One region of the Rossellomorea sp. GCM10028870 genome, then DNA from elsewhere that is predicted to be linked to it. Evidence: riboswitches for the same ligand, from Rfam matches in the RefSeq annotation. Region 1 holds a riboswitch; each other region holds the start of a gene.
What was found. Region 1 has a riboswitch for S-adenosylmethionine ahead of metK (methionine adenosyltransferase). Riboswitches for the same ligand answer to the same signal wherever they lie in the genome.
Positions count from the first base shown of each region.

Region 2: another riboswitch for S-adenosylmethionine. It lies ahead of mtnK (S-methyl-5-thioribose kinase); the one in region 1 lies ahead of metK (methionine adenosyltransferase).
Region 3: another riboswitch for S-adenosylmethionine. It lies ahead of ACFQWC_RS15525 (O-acetylhomoserine aminocarboxypropyltransferase/cysteine synthase family protein); the one in region 1 lies ahead of metK (methionine adenosyltransferase).

Region 1 is NZ_JBHTGN010000006.1:168,156-174,445, forward strand. Features, by position in the region: gene ACFQWC_RS21340 (alpha/beta fold hydrolase) at 1-166, opposite strand, end outside; gene ACFQWC_RS21345 (gamma carbonic anhydrase) at 252-767, shown strand; gene metK (methionine adenosyltransferase) at 1,005-2,207, opposite strand; SAM riboswitch class I at 2,419-2,562, opposite strand; gene pckA (phosphoenolpyruvate carboxykinase (ATP)) at 2,892-4,481, shown strand; gene ACFQWC_RS21360 (lmo0937 family membrane protein) at 4,535-4,684, opposite strand; gene ACFQWC_RS21365 (GNAT family N-acetyltransferase) at 4,917-5,705, shown strand; gene ACFQWC_RS21370 (biotin transporter BioY) at 5,749-6,290, opposite strand, start outside.
Region 2 is NZ_JBHTGN010000001.1:1,721,451-1,727,740, reverse strand. Features, by position in the region: gene ACFQWC_RS08900 (PAS domain S-box protein) at 1-816, shown strand, start outside; gene ACFQWC_RS08895 (methylated-DNA--[protein]-cysteine S-methyltransferase) at 831-1,292, shown strand; gene ACFQWC_RS08890 (DUF2087 domain-containing protein) at 1,935-2,531, shown strand; gene mtnA (S-methyl-5-thioribose-1-phosphate isomerase) at 2,582-3,628, opposite strand; gene mtnK (S-methyl-5-thioribose kinase) at 3,647-4,828, opposite strand; SAM riboswitch class I at 4,945-5,101, opposite strand; gene ACFQWC_RS08875 (carbon-nitrogen family hydrolase) at 5,205-5,987, opposite strand; gene ACFQWC_RS08870 (pyridoxal phosphate-dependent aminotransferase) at 6,109-6,290, shown strand, end outside.
Region 3 is NZ_JBHTGN010000003.1:346,504-352,793, reverse strand. Features, by position in the region: gene ACFQWC_RS15550 (class I SAM-dependent methyltransferase) at 1-369, shown strand, start outside; gene ACFQWC_RS15545 (hypothetical protein) at 409-1,026, shown strand; gene ACFQWC_RS15540 (redoxin domain-containing protein) at 1,019-1,600, shown strand; gene ACFQWC_RS15535 (DUF302 domain-containing protein) at 1,692-2,075, shown strand; gene ACFQWC_RS15530 (trans-sulfuration enzyme family protein) at 2,201-3,340, shown strand; SAM riboswitch class I at 3,436-3,554, shown strand; gene ACFQWC_RS15525 (O-acetylhomoserine aminocarboxypropyltransferase/cysteine synthase family protein) at 3,887-5,182, shown strand; gene metX (homoserine O-acetyltransferase MetX) at 5,586-6,290, shown strand, end outside.

The DNA.
Region 1 (6,290 bases):
TACTTCTTGAGGTCATACCCTGCCCCGGTAAATCCCCCATTATGACATGATAGCCTGCTGCACGCCACATTTCAATGAGCCAACCGTACCTGCCATGATGTTCCATTGCTCCATGAATGATGACGATGACTGCCTTTGCTTCTTGATCTGTTTCCCATTTCCACATGGCAATCCCTCCTTTATAGTTCTCTAATTGATTGAATTCTGCTACCATTTATTATAGTAAATATTATTGAAAGGGGTAGTAAAAAATGCTCTATCCGTATCATGATAAAAAACCAGTCATCTCTCACTCAGCTTACATTGCCGATTATGTGACCATCTCCGGGGATGTCGAGATCGGGGAAGAGTCCAGTATTTGGTTTAACACCGTCATCAGAGGGGATGTCGCTCCAACGAAAATCGGTAATAAAGTAAATATACAGGATAATTCCATTCTCCATCAGAGTCCAAATAACCCTCTTATTCTTGAAGATGAAGTAACCGTCGGCCATGGAGTGATTCTACATAGCTGCAAAATTCGAAAGAAAGCGTTAATCGGTATGGGATCCATTATTCTCGATAATGCTGAAATTGGTGAAGGAGCTTTTATTGGAGCAGGAAGCCTTGTTCCTCAAGGGAAAGTCATTCCTCCTAATACGCTGGCATTCGGCAGGCCAGCAAAAGTAGTGAGAGAGCTAAACGAACATGATATTAGCGAAATGAAGCGCATTTCCAGAGAATACGCTGAAAAAGGACAATATTATAAAAGCATCAAACCATTTTAACTTCTTATACTTGGGATACCCCATCCTTCATTAGATTACTCATGTAATATTTTCAGGTGTAACACGTGTGATTGTTTCCTCGAACAGGTTTTATCTGCCGTTTTAGAAATATATCTGCCAGTATCGGGATATGTCTGCCATGTGACACAAACTAATAAATTTCGCCGAATCAATTAGAAATGCCACTCATCAAAAAGAGACCAACACCCATAGAGTGTTGGTCTCTTTGATCTTATCTTATTCGCCTAACGCTTCTGCTTTTAATGCTTCAGCTTTGTTTGTACGCTCCCAAGGAAGATCAATATCGTTACGGCCGAAGTGTCCGTAAGCAGCTGTTTGCTTGTAGATCGGACGACGAAGGTCCAGCATTTTGATGATGCCAGCAGGACGAAGGTCAAAGTTGTTGCGGACAACATCAATCAATACGTCTTCTGATACTTTACCCGTTCCGAATGTGTCGATTGAAATAGATACCGGTTGAGCAACACCGATTGCATACGCTAATTGAACTTCACATTTTTCAGCTAAACCAGCTGCTACAATGTTCTTCGCTACGAAACGTGCTGCATATGCCGCTGAACGGTCCACTTTCGTTGCATCCTTACCAGAGAATGCACCGCCACCATGACGAGCATATCCGCCGTATGTGTCAACGATGATTTTACGTCCTGTTAAACCTGCATCACCTTGTGGTCCACCGATAACGAAACGACCTGTCGGGTTGATGAAATATTTTGTTTGCTCATCGATCAGTTCTTTCGGTACAACCGGATCGATGACATATTCCTTCAAGTTACGCTGGATTTGCTCAAGCGTTACTTCAGGGTGATGTTGAGTAGAGATAACGATCGTGTCGATTCGAACCGGCTTGTCGTTTTCATCATATTCAACTGTTACTTGCGTTTTTCCATCAGGACGTAAGTAAGGAAGAATTTCTTCTTTACGAACTTCCGTTAAGCGACGGGAAATTTTGTGAGCAAGGGAAATGGGAAGAGGCATAAGCTCTTTCGTTTCATTACAAGCGAATCCAAACATTAACCCTTGGTCACCTGCTCCGATTGCATCGATCTCCTCATCCGTCATTTGTCCTTCACGGGCTTCAAGTGCCTGGTCTACCCCTTGAGCGATATCAGCAGATTGCTCATCGATGGATGTCAATACTGCACATGTTTCAGCGTCAAAGCCGTATTTCGCACGAGTGTAGCCAATTTCACGGATTGTTTCGCGAACGATTTTCGGAATATCGACATACGTACTAGTTGTAATTTCACCTGCAACAAGTACAAGACCCGTTGTAACAGACGTTTCACATGCTACACGAGCATTAGGGTCATTGGTAAGAATTGCATCAAGAATTGAATCAGAAATTTGGTCACAAATTTTATCTGGATGTCCTTCGGTTACGGACTCAGATGTAAACAGACGACGTTTAGTTGACATCAAGGTTCCTCCTTAAGCTATTTGTTAGACTTTGATCTAACAAAACATTAAACAGATACGGTACTCATTCCCTAAGTAGTATGAAGTAAACATGGTTTTTTTATAAAAAAATCATGAATTATGTGCATTTGATCCTCTATAAACAGAAAAAACCCTTCCTCATGATTAAAGCAATAGAGGAAAGGTTTCAGATCATAGCCGCGCCTTTTCTCTCTTATCGTTCAAGGTTCATAGACCTTGCCTCAGTTTAGCACCTTCGCTTAATCGGATCGTTTCAAAGTATAAGATCCATTCACTATTTAGCAGGTTGCTGGGTTTCATAGGGTCTGCTCCCTCCACCAGCTCAGGATAAGAGTATCCGTTCAAGGAACAATGATAACGTTTAGGACTAGAGGTGTCAACTTTTTTTCGAGTGACAGGTTTAACCAATCTTTTAGCCTCTTTTTATGACTTCAACCTATTTTTCTTCATTAAAATAACCTAATGGGGTAATGAGGCTAAACATTTAGATTTTTTCTTCATATATATAAGAAGAAACAAGCTGTATTTGGACGAAAAATGTGACAAAATGAAGACACATTATAAAATTAAATAAATAGTATAGACTAATAGCTTGATTGTGTTATACTATTTTTGTGAAGTAAGCGATGCCATTAAATAAATTTATATAAAGGAAGGGTTCTAATGAATTCAGTGAGCATGTCTAATGAATTAACAGAATTACTTAACGGTCAAAATATTCAGGAACAATTATCTGTTTCCCAACTAGTTGAAAAAGTCCTTCAACGCAATGAAGGCGTTTTAACATCATCAGGTGCAGTCAGAGCAGAAACTGGTAAATACACAGGACGCTCTCCTAAGGATAAATTTATTGTTGAAGAACCATCCACGAAGGATAAGATTGAGTGGGGTTCTGTCAATCAACCCATCTCTTCAGAATCATTCGATAAACTATATACAAAAGTGATCAATTACTTAAAAGAAAAAGAAGAAGTGTTCTCATTCCAAGGGTTCGCAGGTGCAGACCCAAAACATAGACTGCCGATTCAGGTTATCAACGAATTTGCTTGGCATAATCTTTTCGCTCATCAATTATTCATTCGCCCGACAGAAGAAGAGCTAAAGGGTCACCAATCAGAATTCACAATCGTTTCTGCTCCGAACTTCAAGGCGGATCCCGAAGTTGACGGAACTCATTCTGAAACATTTATCATTGTATCATTCGAAAGAAGAATTGTCCTGATTGGTGGTACTGAGTATGCAGGTGAAATGAAGAAATCGATTTTCTCTGTCATGAACTACGTGCTTCCTGAATCCGATATCCTTTCCATGCACTGCTCTTCAAACGTGGGACGCGAAGGCGATGTGGCATTGTTCTTCGGTTTATCCGGAACTGGAAAAACGACTTTATCCGCAGACCCTAACCGCCGTTTGATCGGCGATGATGAACACGGTTGGTCTCCAAACGGTGTTTTCAATATCGAAGGCGGCTGCTACGCTAAATGTATCGGTCTGACACGTGAGAAAGAGCCACAAATCTTCGATGCCATCCGTTTCGGTTCTGTCCTTGAAAATGTTGTCCTTGATGACAATTCCCGCATCCCGGATTATGAGGATAACACATTAACTGAAAACACTCGTGCTGCATACCCTCTTCAAGCGATGGAAAACATCGTTGAACCAAGTGTTGCAGGACATCCAAATACAATCGTATTCTTAACGGCAGATGCATTCGGGGTATTACCTCCAATCAGCAAACTGACGAAAGAACAAGCAATGTACCACTTCTTAAGTGGATATACATCGAAGCTTGCAGGTACGGAGCGTGGGATCACTTCACCACAAGCAACGTTCTCAACATGCTTTGGCTCACCATTCCTGCCACTTCCTGCAACTCGTTATGCCGAGATGCTTGGGAAGAAAATCGATGAGCACAATGCACAGGTATTCTTAGTGAACACCGGGTGGACTGGTGGAGAATACGGTGTTGGTAACCGCATGAAGTTATCTTACACTCGTGCTATGGTTCAAGCAGCTCTTGAAGGCGAACTGACTCACGTTGAAACAGAAACGGACGACATCTTCGGTCTGAACATCCCTGTTCACGTTCCTGGTGTTCCTGACGAAGTGCTGCAACCAAAAAGAACATGGTCCAATGAAGCAGCATATGAAGTGAAAGCAAAAGAACTAGCCCACAAATTCAACGAGAACTTCAAGAAATTCTCAAACGTACCATCTGAAATCGAACTTAAAGGCGGTCCATCCGTTAAATAGTCTACTATACAAAGGTCCGTCCCTCATTCTTGAGGGACGGACCTTTGTTATGGTTATAATCCTTTTTTACGGCCGGTGATTCTGTTAAATAAAAAGACTACAATGGCAATAACGAGTAAGATATGGATGATGGCTCCTCCGATTTTAAAGATCAATCCGAGCAACCAAAGGACTAAAAGAATTCCAATAATGGTCCAAAGCATGAGTTTCCCTCCTAATAACTGTGATTGATGCTAAGATTCCCTATTTCCATACATTTAAAACCATACATGGTATTTCACATATAAAAATATACAACCATTAGTAACTTCTGTTAGTCACGCTGAATTTACTCAATAAAATTCTTGCTCTCATTAAATTTTCCTAAAAATAATACTTTACTAAATATTTCTAATTTTGTATGATAATGATTAAAATTCACGGAGGGGAATCAAGATGATCAGACAACTTACAGAACAGGATCATGATATTTGTCAGCAACTCATTCAGCAGCAGCCGGCTGAAAATTTGTTTATTATCGGGGACATTGAAGCCTTTGGGTATGAACAGGATTTTCAGAAAATTTGGGGCGACTTTGATGCGAAAGGGAATTTGAGGGGAATCCTCCTTAAGTACAGAGAAAACTTCATCCCTTTTTCCATGGGTGAATTTGATGCGGAAGGGTTTGCCGGAATCATCAATGGGACTGAAGACTACAGCATCGTTTCCGGATTAAAAAGGAACGTGACGCAGGTTGAACCCTTTTTATCCAGAGAAACTAAATCAATAAGACATATGTATTATGCGAAATGTGACAACACGGAATCAATGAACCGACATGCCCTGCCTCATGTTAAACAGGCTACCCTCAATGATCTACCTCAACTTGTGGACCTATTGAACAGCATCCCTGAATTTAGTGGTGGTGATTTTTCTGTAGAAAAAAGAAAACACAGCATGGAAGCCGGTGTTTCCAGAAGCTATTACGTAGAGGAAGACGGAAAGTTTGTTTCTTCCGCCTCTACAACCGCCGAAAACAGTATGTCAGCGATGATTGTGGCAGTTTGTACCCATCCGGAGTACAAGAAAAAAGGATACGCTACGGAATGCATGACGAAGCTCTGTCGTGACGTATTAGAAGAAGGAAAAGAATTGTGCTTATTCTATGATAATCCTGAAGCAGGGAAAATTTATAAGCGAATCGGATTCAAGGATATAGGATATTGGTCTATGTATAAATTTTAGTCATAAAAAAAGTTGACTCCCAACAAAGAGTCAACTTTTTTCATTATGCAGCTGCTTTCCGATTCCCGATTAACCTCGCCTGAACCAGTCGTTGTCTTACAGTGATTCCAATCCAACTGGCCAGGAATGCTTTGATAAGTCCAACTACGATAAATGGATATACACCTGCTGCCATTGCCTGATTCCAGCTAAGATCGGCTACAAATTTAAGTTGAATGGTACCCAGGATCAACGTAATGATCATTCCGACTGTATTGGCAATCATCGCCATCGGAATGGTGAATTTGGTTTTTTCAAGAATGAAGCCTGTAAAGAAAGCCGCTACGATAAAGCCGAAAATATAGCCTCCCGTAGGACCGACCAGTACCTGTGCCCCTCCACTGAAGCCCGCAAATACAGGAACACCCACTGCTCCCAGGGCTGCATAGCAAACCATGGCAAACGCTCCATATCGGCTTCCAAGAATCGTCGCGGTAATTCCTACTGCCAATGTTTGTCCGCTGATTGGTACGAGTGGCAGTGGAATCTCGATTTGAGCGAAAATCCCCGTAATCGCAGCAAAGATGGCACAGTGAATGATCATCC
Region 2 (6,290 bases), on a different contig from region 1:
GAAGACGGACAGGCAACGTTTTTAAAAACGTTAACTTCCCACAGAGATAAGGTTCAATACGTTGAGTTGTCATCCAAGTATAATTTGCTCTCTAATTTAAATCTAACGATCATTCGTGACATTACCGAACAAATTGAAATGCAGGAGCAGTTAAGGAAATCAGATACATTGAGTGTAGTTGGGGAGCTGGCTGCAGGGATTGCCCATGAAATCAGGAATCCGATGACCGCCCTTAAAGGCTTTATTCAACTGCTGGAAAATAGTGTAGGTAAAGATCATGAAATGTACTTTAATGTAATAACTTCTGAATTTCAGAGAATTGAATCGATCATTACTGAGTTTTTAGTATTAGCAAAGCCGCAGGCCATTCAATATCAAGAAACGAATTTAATAAGGATCATGAAAGATACGGTTGAACTATTAAGTGCTCAGGCAGTTATGCACAATGTGCAGTACGAGGAGAATTACCAAAAGAATCTCTCTACCATCATTGCAGAACCAAATCAGTTAAAGCAGGTATTCATTAATGTGATCAAGAATGCGATTGAAGTAATGACGGACGGTGGGGTTATTTCCATCGAGATTCAAGAGACAGAGGATGAAATGATTCATATTAGAATAAAAGACCAGGGAGGCGGGATTTCAAAGGATAAAATTAAAAAGCTTGGCGAACCGTTCTATACTACGAAGGAACGGGGGACTGGACTTGGCCTAATGGTAAGCTTTAAAATTATTAAAGAGCATAAAGGAAGCGTTCGGGTTGAGAGTATCGTCGGAGAAGGAACCATCTTCCACATTTATCTACCTAAATCTTAAAGGAGTCCAGTATAATGTCATTTCATGCAATTGTGATGGAGAGCCCAATTGGGAAACTAGAGCTTCAAGCAGATCAGAGCTATCTTATTTCAGTACAGTTTATAGAAGATGAGGGGAAAGCGGATTCTGATACGGATCATCCGATATTAAAAATTGCACAAGAACAAATCAGACAATTTTTTAAAGGAGAGAGAAGGGAATTTGATCTTCCTTTAAAGATAGAAGGAACAGCTTTTCAGAAAGAAGTATGGAAAATCCTGCAGCAGATTCCATTTGGTGAAACCTGGTCTTATCAGGATGTAGCCCAAGCGATTCAAAGACCTAAAGCTGTAAGGGCAGTAGGACAAGCGAATAAAGCCAATCGTTTCCCCATCATCATCCCATGTCACCGGGTCATTGGAAAGAATAAAACACTTACAGGCTATGCCGGTAAGCAGGTGGATAAGAAAGAAACCTTATTGTTGTTAGAACAATAGAATGAAAAACAGGCATCCTCCAAATGGAGGTTGCCTGTTTTTTTATACCGCTCTTTTCTCAAAGATTGTTGCTTTTTAACATAAGCTCTTCAGGGCTCTGTCAATTAGCGTGTACTAGGTGGTGAGGGAACTGCTCCACTTGCAGCTAGCATTCGGCCGAGCCTCCTCAGCTTAGCCGAACGGGGTCTCAGAACGACCAAAATGGAGTCTACGCAGCCCTCACCATGTATAAGAGTTTTCGTGACACAGCTTATTTATGCTAATAAACAATTGAATGAAACAGTTTGTCCTATACCAGCTAAAATCTACTGTACATTTTGAAAAATGCTGTATTCTAAACAATTATGATATTTATATTAGTCTAGAGTAAGAAACTCACACTTAGAAAGTTGATTGGAGCGGAAGGTGCTCGACTCCTGCGGGAATAACGGGAAAGTTGAGACCCCGCAGGGCAAAGCCCGAGGAGGCTCAACTCACGCCCCGCGGAAAGCGAGCACCTGGAGCGGAAATCAACCCACTACTCGCTTTTTCAAAAGCAACAAAGTTTAAGAAAAGAACCTTTTATAATTAGTGATTGAATTACAACCCTATTTAGATTACCATCTAATTAGATGGTAATCTAAATAGTGAGGAGGAGACCTTTTGCAATTAAGTAAACAGGTAGCTTTTCATAAAACGATGGGTGATGCTACCCGAATCAAGATTGTCTATTTACTGGCATCTGAAAGCTTACATGTGGGAGCCATTGCGGGAAAACTGGGACTCACTGCCCCGACAATATCCCATCATCTAACGAAACTGAAAGAGTGCAATCTTGTTTATTCACGAAGAGAGAAGAACACGGTTTACTACTATTTGAATAAAAAGGTTTTGAGTCATCATGGAAATGTTCTTCATCAGTTTGCTCAGGAAGAGGAAGGGGAAAATGTGATGTCAGAGAAGTTATTGAAAGAAAAACAGAAGGTAAAGAATAATTTCCTTGAGAAAAATGGACGAATCAAAAATATTCCTTCTCAACAAAAAAAGAAATTATTTATATTGGAACATATGGTGGAAGGATTAAAGGTGGGAGAAAAATATAAGGAAAAAGATTTGAATGAATATATTCAACAATTTCATGAGGACTTTGCAACCCTGAGAAGAGAATTTATTATTCATCAGTTTATGTATCGGGAAAATGGCATATACGAAGTGAACCCGAGGGAGATGTGGGCATCGTCAAAACTGTATGAGAAATAGCAAGGAAGTAAAAGGAAGAGCAGGAGGGATCTCCTGCTCTTCCTTTGGATTTAACCGATGGTTTGTTGAATACTTTCTTCAAAGCTAGGGTAGAGAACACCTTTTTCCGTTATAATGCCTGTAATCAACTCATGAGAAGTAACATCGAAGGCGGGATTATAAACAGGAACGTTTTCTGGTGCAATCAATGTTCCACCTACTGTTGTGATCTCTTCCCGGGTTCTTTCTTCAATCGGAATCTCATTACCGTTTCGGATTGAAAGATCGAATGTGGAGGATGGAGCAGAAACATAAAAAGGAATATTGAAGTGTTTACACAGAATGGCAAGCATGGACGTTCCGATTTTATTTGCGGTATCCCCATTGGCAGAGATGCGATCAGCACCAACGATGACTGCTTCTATACCTTTTTCTTTCATTGTATGAGCCGCCATGCTATCGGTGATGAGGGTGACGTCAACTCCGGATTGTTGTAATTCCCAAGCAGTCAGTCGTGCCCCTTGCAGAACGGGCCGCGTTTCACATGCGTAAACCTGAAAAGCTTTTCCTTTTTCTCTTCCTAAATGAAATGGGGCTAATGCCGTCCCATATTTACTCGTTGCAATGGAACCTGCGTTACAAATGGTCATCACCTTATGTTTGTCCTTCAATATACTTAATCCATATTCTCCTATTAAACGACATACTGCCTCGTCTTCTGCATGAAGTTGGATTGCAGCATGGAGTAAATTGGTTTTGGCTTCATTAACCGAAGATATATGCTCTAATACCTTTTCCAGGCGATTTAAAGCCCAAACCAAGTTGACTGCAGTAGGCCGTGATTCAATGAGGTATTTCTTGTCCCGATGAAAGAGGTCCATGAATTCTGCTAGGGTATTCGCTTCATACTGACAGGCTGCTTGGGCTAATCCGTAAGCCGCCGTGATGCCAATAGCAGGAGCCCCTCTCACTTTTAGGGTGATAATCGCATCATAATAATCTTCAATGGTCGAGAGTTTATTGTATTCCACTATGTTAGGCAGTTTTTGTTGATTTAGAATCAGTAAATAATCTTCATGCCACTCTAGTGAAGTTGGAATTGTAAGTGTTTGTGTCATGTCAATCTCCTTTATTCATTAAGAATGTGACTGTATTAAGGATATGAGTCCCTCAATGGACTGGATCTGTTTGCGTTTCACGATCAGTTCTTTTCCAAGAGCTATGCAAGTACGTTTAGCTTTTATTCTTTGTTCCTGATCAGCGATGCTCTCCAAATCTTCAACATGAGCAAGGCCAATGGTTCTTCTGATACATTCACATCCTGCAAAGCCGATGCTGTCCTGAAAGCTTTTCTCCAATACATATTCAAGGTAGCCATTTACTTTCGTGTAGGCATCTCGGCTTTCCATCCAATGTTTGGAGAACGTCGTAGAGAAGACGTTCCAGGTATTCTGGATGTGATGGAGAATCGTATCCTTCTCTTCAGGTTTTGAAACCGCCTGGAAGATGAGGTTTGCAATGAATTGTCCAATGTCAAAGCCAATCGGTCCATAAAAGGCGAACTCGGGATCGATCACTTTTGTTTGGTTCTGATCTACAAAGATGCTACCAGTATGAAGGTCTCCATGCAGCAGCGCTTCCCCTTCAGTCAGAAAGCTCTTTTTCAATTTTGCCACCTCAAGCTTTACAGTGAAATCTTCCCATAATTTTTGAACATCTTGAGATAACTCTTCCTCAAATTCATTGGTTTCACTATTGAAAAAAGGATCAGTAAATACGAGATCTTCAGTAATTTTGCATAGCTCAGGATTTGAAAATTCTTTCACGTATTCCTTTTTCTTGAAAGGATGAAGGGCATAATCAGATGTGAAATACAGTGTATTGGCTAAAAAAGTTCCGATGTCTTGGGAGAGCTGTGGATACTTTTCCCCTTTGATAAGGCCTGCCCGGGCAATCGTCAGTGCACTCAAATCCTCCATTACCGTAATCGCAAGTGCAGGATCTGAGTAGTACACTTCAGGAACCAGATCCCCTACAAATGATCGTTGAAGCTTTAGAGCACCGGCTTCGATTCTTGCCCGTTCGATTGTCAATGGCCAACTTTCCCCTACAACCTTTGCATAGGGAAGTGCTTGCTTAATAATGATTCCTTTACCTGTTTCACTCTCTACTACATGAAATACCAAGTTTAAGTTGCCGTCTCCTATTTCTTTACATGTCAAGAGAGTTCCATCTTCAAAAATTCTTAAACGAATGGCCAGCACAATTGCCGACTGTTCAGTTAGTGGTTGATACGTATTGAGTTTAGTAATTGCCATTTTCGTTCCTCCTTTTAGTACACCCTTATGAGTACAGTGTTATGGAGGCTTTTCCGTGGCATTAGAAAAGCCTCTTTCCATGTTCGAAAGAGGCTTGAAGAAGGTATCTTCGTCGCCTCTTATCTCTCAGAAAGATAATCTTTCTGTTGGAATTAGCACCGTGCCTTACTGGATTAGTCAATCCGGCGCTTACTGCGCCCCGTTTTAATACGGTATTATGGTCGGTTGCTGGGCTTCATAGGGCCAAATCCCTCAGCCAGCTCTTGATAAGAGTTGCGTACGCTATTTAATTAAACTTTCAGAATGTTCCATATGAATTGAATGGTACCATTGAAGTATTTTCCATGTCAACGGTTTTTTTAAAGAAATAACCTTTCTAATAAAAATCAGGTCTTCGATCCTGAAATATCGGAATCTGTTTTCGGACTCTTTCTACTTCATGTAAATTGATTTCAGCTGAAACCAATTCTTCCGTTTGAGATCCCTTTGAAAGAATTTCTCCCCAGGGATCAATGATGAGGGAACAACCGCCGAATTCATTGTTCGGGTCACTGCCCACACGGTTGCAGGCGATTACAAAGCACTGATTTTCAATCGCTCGTGCCCTTAAGAGGGTCTGCCAGTGATCAATTCGTGCTGCTGGCCACTCTGCTACGACAAAAACAATCTTGGCTCCCAATAGTACATGTTTTCTGAACCATTCCGGAAAACGAATGTCGTAACAAATCAATCCTGCCATCTCTGTTTCTTGAAGGGTGAACATGCCATCTTCTTGTCCAGGAAGTAAATAATGATGTTCATTCATTAGCTTGAAAAGGTGAAGCTTTGAATACTGTTTCACCAACCTGCCATCGGAATTCGCAACTAAAAGTGTATTGCTCACCCCATTCTGTGTTTTGTTTGCCACAGAACCACCTACAATGTGAATGGAATATTTCTTTGATAGAGAAGTCAGGAAAGAAGATGAATCTTTCGCTCCGTTATCAGCGATGTCATCCATTCTTGTAAGGTCATATCCAGTCGTCCAAAGCTCAGGCAGCACAACTGTATCACAGCCGTCATTCTTCGCTTTTTTAACCCATTGTTCTACTTTTTTCTTGTTTTCTTCAGGGTTTCCGAACACAATATCCATTTGTGCGAGACCTATCTTTTGAATCATTTGCTTCACCTCATTATAGACTTTTGGAATTTATTCCTTTACATTCTTTATTTTCCGTTATATCATTTGTGACTAGAATTTGAAAGTAATTAATTTTCAAAAAAATGTAGTGGGTGAGTATATGAAAACCTTTAGTAAGGCAAAACGTTTAGATTTATTACCTGAACAATTTTTCGCATCCCTTGCAAGTACAGTGAATGCGGTTGTGGAAGAGGGACATGATGTCATTAATTTAGGGCAGGGAAATCCGGATCAGCCGACTCCTCCACATATTGTGGAAAAACTGACAGAAGCAGCTGCTTC
Region 3 (6,290 bases), on a different contig from region 1:
CAGCAGGAAATGCTGGAATATTTGAAACACCGTGCAAATAAAGAAAATGTAGACAATATCGTTTATGTGAAATCGTCCCTTGAATACCTCAGTTCCAATAAAGGCACTTTGGATAAAATCGTTTCTGCCTTTGTCTTGCATGAAGTTCCCGATCTGATCAAAGTATTTCAGGATTTACACGATATGCTGAAGGAAGATGGCATTTGGCTGATCCTGGATTGGGAAAAGATAGAATCAGAAGTGGGACCGCCTTTAGATCATCGCATTTCTTCCGGGGAACTCGATCGACAGCTCAAATCATCCGGGTTCCACACGACAATAGGTCACTTGCATCCATCGGTTTATTACATTGTCGTTAAAAAAGAATAATAGATAAACCAGAACGTGACTGAAGGGAGTTGAATGGCTATGATTGAACAGTGGTACACCATAGGCTCCTTCACATTCCCGGCTTCGTGGGGAGCCATTATCTCTTCGGTCATACTCACTTTCGTGTTCCTCTTCTTCTGGGATAGAAAGGCAAGCGACTGGTATTCCAATGGTACTTTTACCTTTTTACTCGTCTGGAAACTGAGTGTGATTGTGGTTGACTTTCAAACGGTCATGGAGCATCCCGTTACCATCCTCTATTTTCACGGAGGAGTCGTTGGGTACTGGTTGGGACTGATAGCGGCGCTTACTTACATATTTGTTAAAAAAGTGGATCATCCGTCTACTATCATCATTTCATGGATGGTCACAGTTCTTGTCTTTGAAGCTGTCCTTCATATGCTTCATCACCACTATCTTCTAGCTGGTATTCAAGTACTGCTCAATCTATTGATCACTGGCTTTTTTATTAAAAAAGCCAGTGATTCCGGTGGTGATATCTGGGCAGGACAGTTATTAGTCATGTTTACTTTAGTCCAGTTATTTCTAAGTGCCTTCATCGGCGGCTTTGAATTTACCGTCACCACCTGGACATATCTGATCATGATGACCTATCTCATCTTTCTCTTAAACATAAGGAGGAAACACAATGAATAAACGAAATTTTGCTTTGGCCATCGTTGCGCTTCTTATCGGCATTTTCTTAGTGAACTTTTTTCAGGATCAACAGGAAAAGAAGGCCAGGGAAGAGGCTGCCCAATTAGCCAATGAATCCATGGATCTTTCTAATGCACAGCAAGGGCTCGCAAAAGGGGATCGTGCTCCGGATTTTAAATTAACCACCTTAGATGGTGAAGCCGTAAAGCTTTCAGATTATCAAGGTAAGAAAGTGATCCTGAACTTTTGGGCTACCTGGTGTCCACCATGTAAAGCTGAAATGCCCCATATGCAAAGTTATTACGAAAACAATGCAGAGAAAGAAAACGTTGAAATCCTTGCCGTCAACCTGACCTCCATGAACGATGGGGAAAAGGCCGTCCATCAATTTGTCGACGGTTATGAACTGACCTTCCCTATCCCAATGGATAAAGAGGGGGCGGTCGGTGACGAATACCGTGTATTTACCATCCCGACCACCTACATGATCGACACCAAAGGCATCATCCAACACAAAATCGTCGGCCCCATGAACGAAGACATGATGGGTAAAATGGTCGAAGGAATGGAATAATGGAGAGGGACGGACCTCTGAATATCGATGTTTGACCTTATACTCTATGAGGTATTATATGAATGTGATAAAAAAAGGAGGAGATGTGAACATGTTTCATTACACAAAGGAAGTTTCAATGAGTGTGAAAGAAGCAGTGGAAGCGGTAGAAACTGTCCTGAAAGATGAGAGCTTCGGTGTACTATGGAATCTCGATCTTGCCCAGAAATTGCAGGATAAGGGCCTTGATTTCAACGAAGAAGTAGTCGTATTAGAGGTGTGTAATCCACATGAAGCTAAAAAGGTGCTGGAAGAAAGCATGCTCGTAAGCTACTTCCTTCCTTGCAAAGTGACGGTATACACAGAAGGCGGTACCACCAAGATCGGTATGGCAAAACCAAGCAAGCTGATCGAGATGGTGGATAACGATGAACTAAAAAGCCTGGCATTGGATATTGAAAATCGCCTGATCGGATGTTTGGAAAACGTTCAATAAAACGCAGTGCACCTGTTGCAATTTGGCAGGTGTTTTTTTATGCCTCCAAAAGATCTTACTCCTCACAATCTTCTGAATATGATACACTTTTAAAAATACATAGATTCAGGAAGGATGAAAGAGAGATGAAATTCACAACTAAGGTCGTGCACAGTCAGTTAAAAGGAACAGAGGAAATCCGCAGTAAGACGACTCCGATTTATCAGACCTCTGCTTTTTCTTTTACTTCTTTAGAGGAGTTGGAGGGTTTCTATGAAGGGAAGTCTCCTTATCTCTACACAAGAACGGGAAATCCAAATACAGACGAGCTTGGAAAGATGGTGGCAGACTTGGAAGGAGCCCCGGCAGGTGTAGCAACTTCTTCTGGATTATCGGCCATCCTTGTTGGTATCCTCGCTGTTGTGCAATCAGGGGATCACATCATTGCTGCCGAGGATTTATACGGGGGTACGTTCCATATGCTGAAAGAAGAGCTGAAATCACTCGGTATTTCTACTTCATTCGTTGATTTTACAAGTTTAGAGGAATTAGAGGGAGCCATTACTTCACAAACCAAACTCATCTACAGTGAGACCGTTACAAACCCGTTTATGCGAGTGGAAGATATCCCTAAAATGGTCGGATTCGCTGAAAAACACAACCTGAAAACAATGATCGATAACACATTCGCCACACCGTTTCTGCGCCAACCTTTCTTAGAAGGGGTGGATCTGGTCGCTCACAGTGCCACGAAGTATATCGGAGGACATAGTGATATCACAGCAGGAGTCATAGTCGGGAAGGAAGATCTTGTTCAAAAAGCGAGAGAAAAAGTCGTCAACATCGGTTCGAACCTGAGTCCATTTGAAGCCTGGCTGACATGCCGCGGAGCGAAAACACTGGCTCTCCGAATGGGGACCCAAGCAAGGAATGCCGAAGTTCTTGCGGCGGACCTTCGAGCAAATGAATACGTGAAGGAAGTTTATTACCCAACGGATTTATCCGATAAAGGAAATGGAGCCATCGTAACGATCGAGCTATCCAACACATGTGACATCAGCACATTCTTCAAATCACTTGGCTGGATTAAAATCATCCCTTCTCTTGCCGGCGTGGAGACTACGGTCTCATATCCATTAGGAACGTCTCATCGTGCCCTGCCGAAGGATGCGCAGGAAAAACTCGGAATAAACACACATGTCGTGCGCATATCGTTAGGTATTGAGGATGGGGAAGACATCGTCGTGCAATTTAACGAAGCGATTACAGCTTCGGTTAAAAATTAAATAATGTAAAAATTCTAAAAATACTCTTGACGTTGAGGTCGGTTACCCCTTATAATTCATCTCAACGCAAGAATTTTCACATTGACAACTACATGCTCTTATCCAGAGAGGTGGAGGGACTAGGCCCGATGAAACCCGGCAACCTTCATGTACGCAGTAATGCGTCGCATGAAAAGGTGCTAATTCCTGCAGGCGATTGCCTGAAAGATAAGAGGAGGACCCTATTAAATTAGACCCTCTTCTTAGGAAGAGGGTTTTTTATTTTTTCCTCTTCTATCTTCTTAAGGAAACATACTTCTTCGATTTTTCAGTTTCAGAGTTCGACAGCAGAATTTTGGTGGAAATTTAACAGGAGAAAATGGGACGATATTTAACAGTTAAAATAAGTCGAAAATTCAACTGTTAAAAAAACGCATTATTTTAACAGTCAAATATCATTCTGAATTTAACAGTCAAAATTCTAACAAACTTTAACAGGCAAACGTCCAAAACATCCAACCGCAAAACGGAAACCCAATCACCAAAACCATTTAGGAGGAATTCTCTATGACAAAATCATTCGATTTCGACACACTACTACTTCACGGCGGACAGGAGCCGGATCCATCTACAGGTTCGAGGGCAGTGCCGATTTACCAAACGACATCCTACGTTTTCGATAACAGTAATCATGCGGCAAAATTATTTGCCCTTGAAGAGCCGGGTAACATTTATACGCGCATCATGAACCCGACTGTAGACGTGTTGGAAAAACGCCTTGCTCTGTTAGAAGGAGGAATCGGAGCACTTGGTGTATCATCCGGAATGGCCGCTATCTCACTATCAATCTTAAATATCGCCGGAGCAGGTGATGAAATTGTAGCAGCTACCAATCTCTATGGTGGAACCTATAATCTATTCTCTACCACTCTCCCGAAATACGGTATCAAGGTGCATTTCGTAGATCCGACAGACCCGGAAAATTTCCGCAAAGCGATCACTCCTAAAACGAAAGCGGTATTCGCTGAAACAATCGGGAATCCAAGTCTACATGTGCTTGATATTGAAGCGGTAGCAAAAGTGGCACATGACCATCATATCCCGTTGATCATCGATAATACCTTTGCCACTCCATATGTATGTAAGCCGATCGAGTGGGGAGCGGATATCGTCATCCACTCTGCAACAAAATGGATCGGAGGTCACGGTACAGCAATCGGGGGAGTTGTCATTGACGGTGGGAAGTTCGATTGGAATCATGAAAAGTTCCCGGGTTTCACAGAAGAGGACCGAAGCTATAATGGACTGCGCTACGCACAGGATGTAGGACCGGCAGCATTCATTACAAAATTAAGGGTGCAGCTGCTTCGTGACTTAGGGGCGTGCTTAAGTCCGCAAAACGCATTCCTTCTGTTGCAGGGATTAGAAACGCTGCATCTTCGCATCGAACGTCACACAGAGAATGCCTTTAAGATTGCGGAGCATTTAGATCAGCATAATGGCGTTGCGTGGGTATCCTATCCAGGGTTGCCTCAGCATCCGTCTCACAAGCTTGCTCAAAAATACTTGAAAAACGGAGCGGGTTCCATCGTCGTATTTGGTATTAAAGGTGGAAGAGATTCCGGACGGAAAGTAGTCGATAACATTTCTCTTTGGTCTCATGTGGCCAATGTAGGGGATGCAAAATCACTGATCATCCACCCGGCATCCACGACCCATCAGCAATTAAACGACCAGGAAATTCGTGCTACAGGGGTAACCGAGGATCTTGTGAGACTTTCTGTTGGATTAGAGTCTGCGAAGGACCTGATCGAGGACTTGGACCATGCTATTGAAGTGGCGTTGGAAACATCACGGGTGTGATAGAAACTGGAGAATATGGCCCTAAAATCGTCATTGAAATCACTTTACAGGGTGAAAAGGTGGATTTAGATACTATTTATAGAGCATCCGGGGTCTACTTAAGGGAGATATCAGCGAAAACCTGATTTTATCAGCGGAATTTCGAATATATCAGCGAAATCGGACGATTTATCAGTGAAATTCCCAATATATCAGCAAAATCGGGATTGTATCAGCGAACAGGATGCACGCGCCGTCCCCTAGAATGAATATCTGAATTCTTGACGAAAGTCTTAACGACGAATTCTCAACGCCCTAATGGCAATATCCAAAAATCAGTCCAAAGTCAACTGTTTTACAAGCGGGGCTATCTGGTGTGGAATCCTGATCCCCCCGCTACAACACCAAAAAAGGAGGTGGAGGAATGGAGAAGTCATACACGTATGAAGTAAGCTCCATTACCATCCCATCCCTCACATTAGAGTCAGGCACCACGTTAAAAAATGTAGATCTTACGTATGAACGGACAGGAAACAAAGAAGGACCCTCCATCCTGGTTTGCCATGCCCTCACCGGGACCCATATCGTAAAGGGAACGAGTGAAGACCGGGGCTGGTGGGATGGACTGATTGGTCCCGGGTCGTATATTGATACCGAACATTTTAATGTGATTGCCTTTAATGTATTAGGAGGATGTGAAGGAAGTACGGGACCAACGTCAACCAATCGACATACCGGAGAACGTTACGGTCCGGACTTCCCGGGTGTTACGATAAGAGACATGGTCCATGCCCAATATGAAGCACTCCAACAACTTTCGATCGACCGCATCGAAGCGGTTATCGGAGGCTCACTGGGAGGGATGCAGGCCCTGGAATGGGGAGCCCTGTATCCTGCCTATATAAATAAAGTTTTCGCTCTTGCCGTCACACCTTCCTTGAATGATTATGGTCTCGCTTTTAATCACATCGGGATCACAGCGATTGAAGAGGACCCCGGATTTCAAAAGGGACATTATCCACCAGGCGCTATCTTAAAAGGATTAGAGATTGCCAGAATGGTTGGGATGGTCACGTACCGGACTCAGGAACTGTTCGATCAGCGTTTCCAACGTGAAAAGCAAAACGAA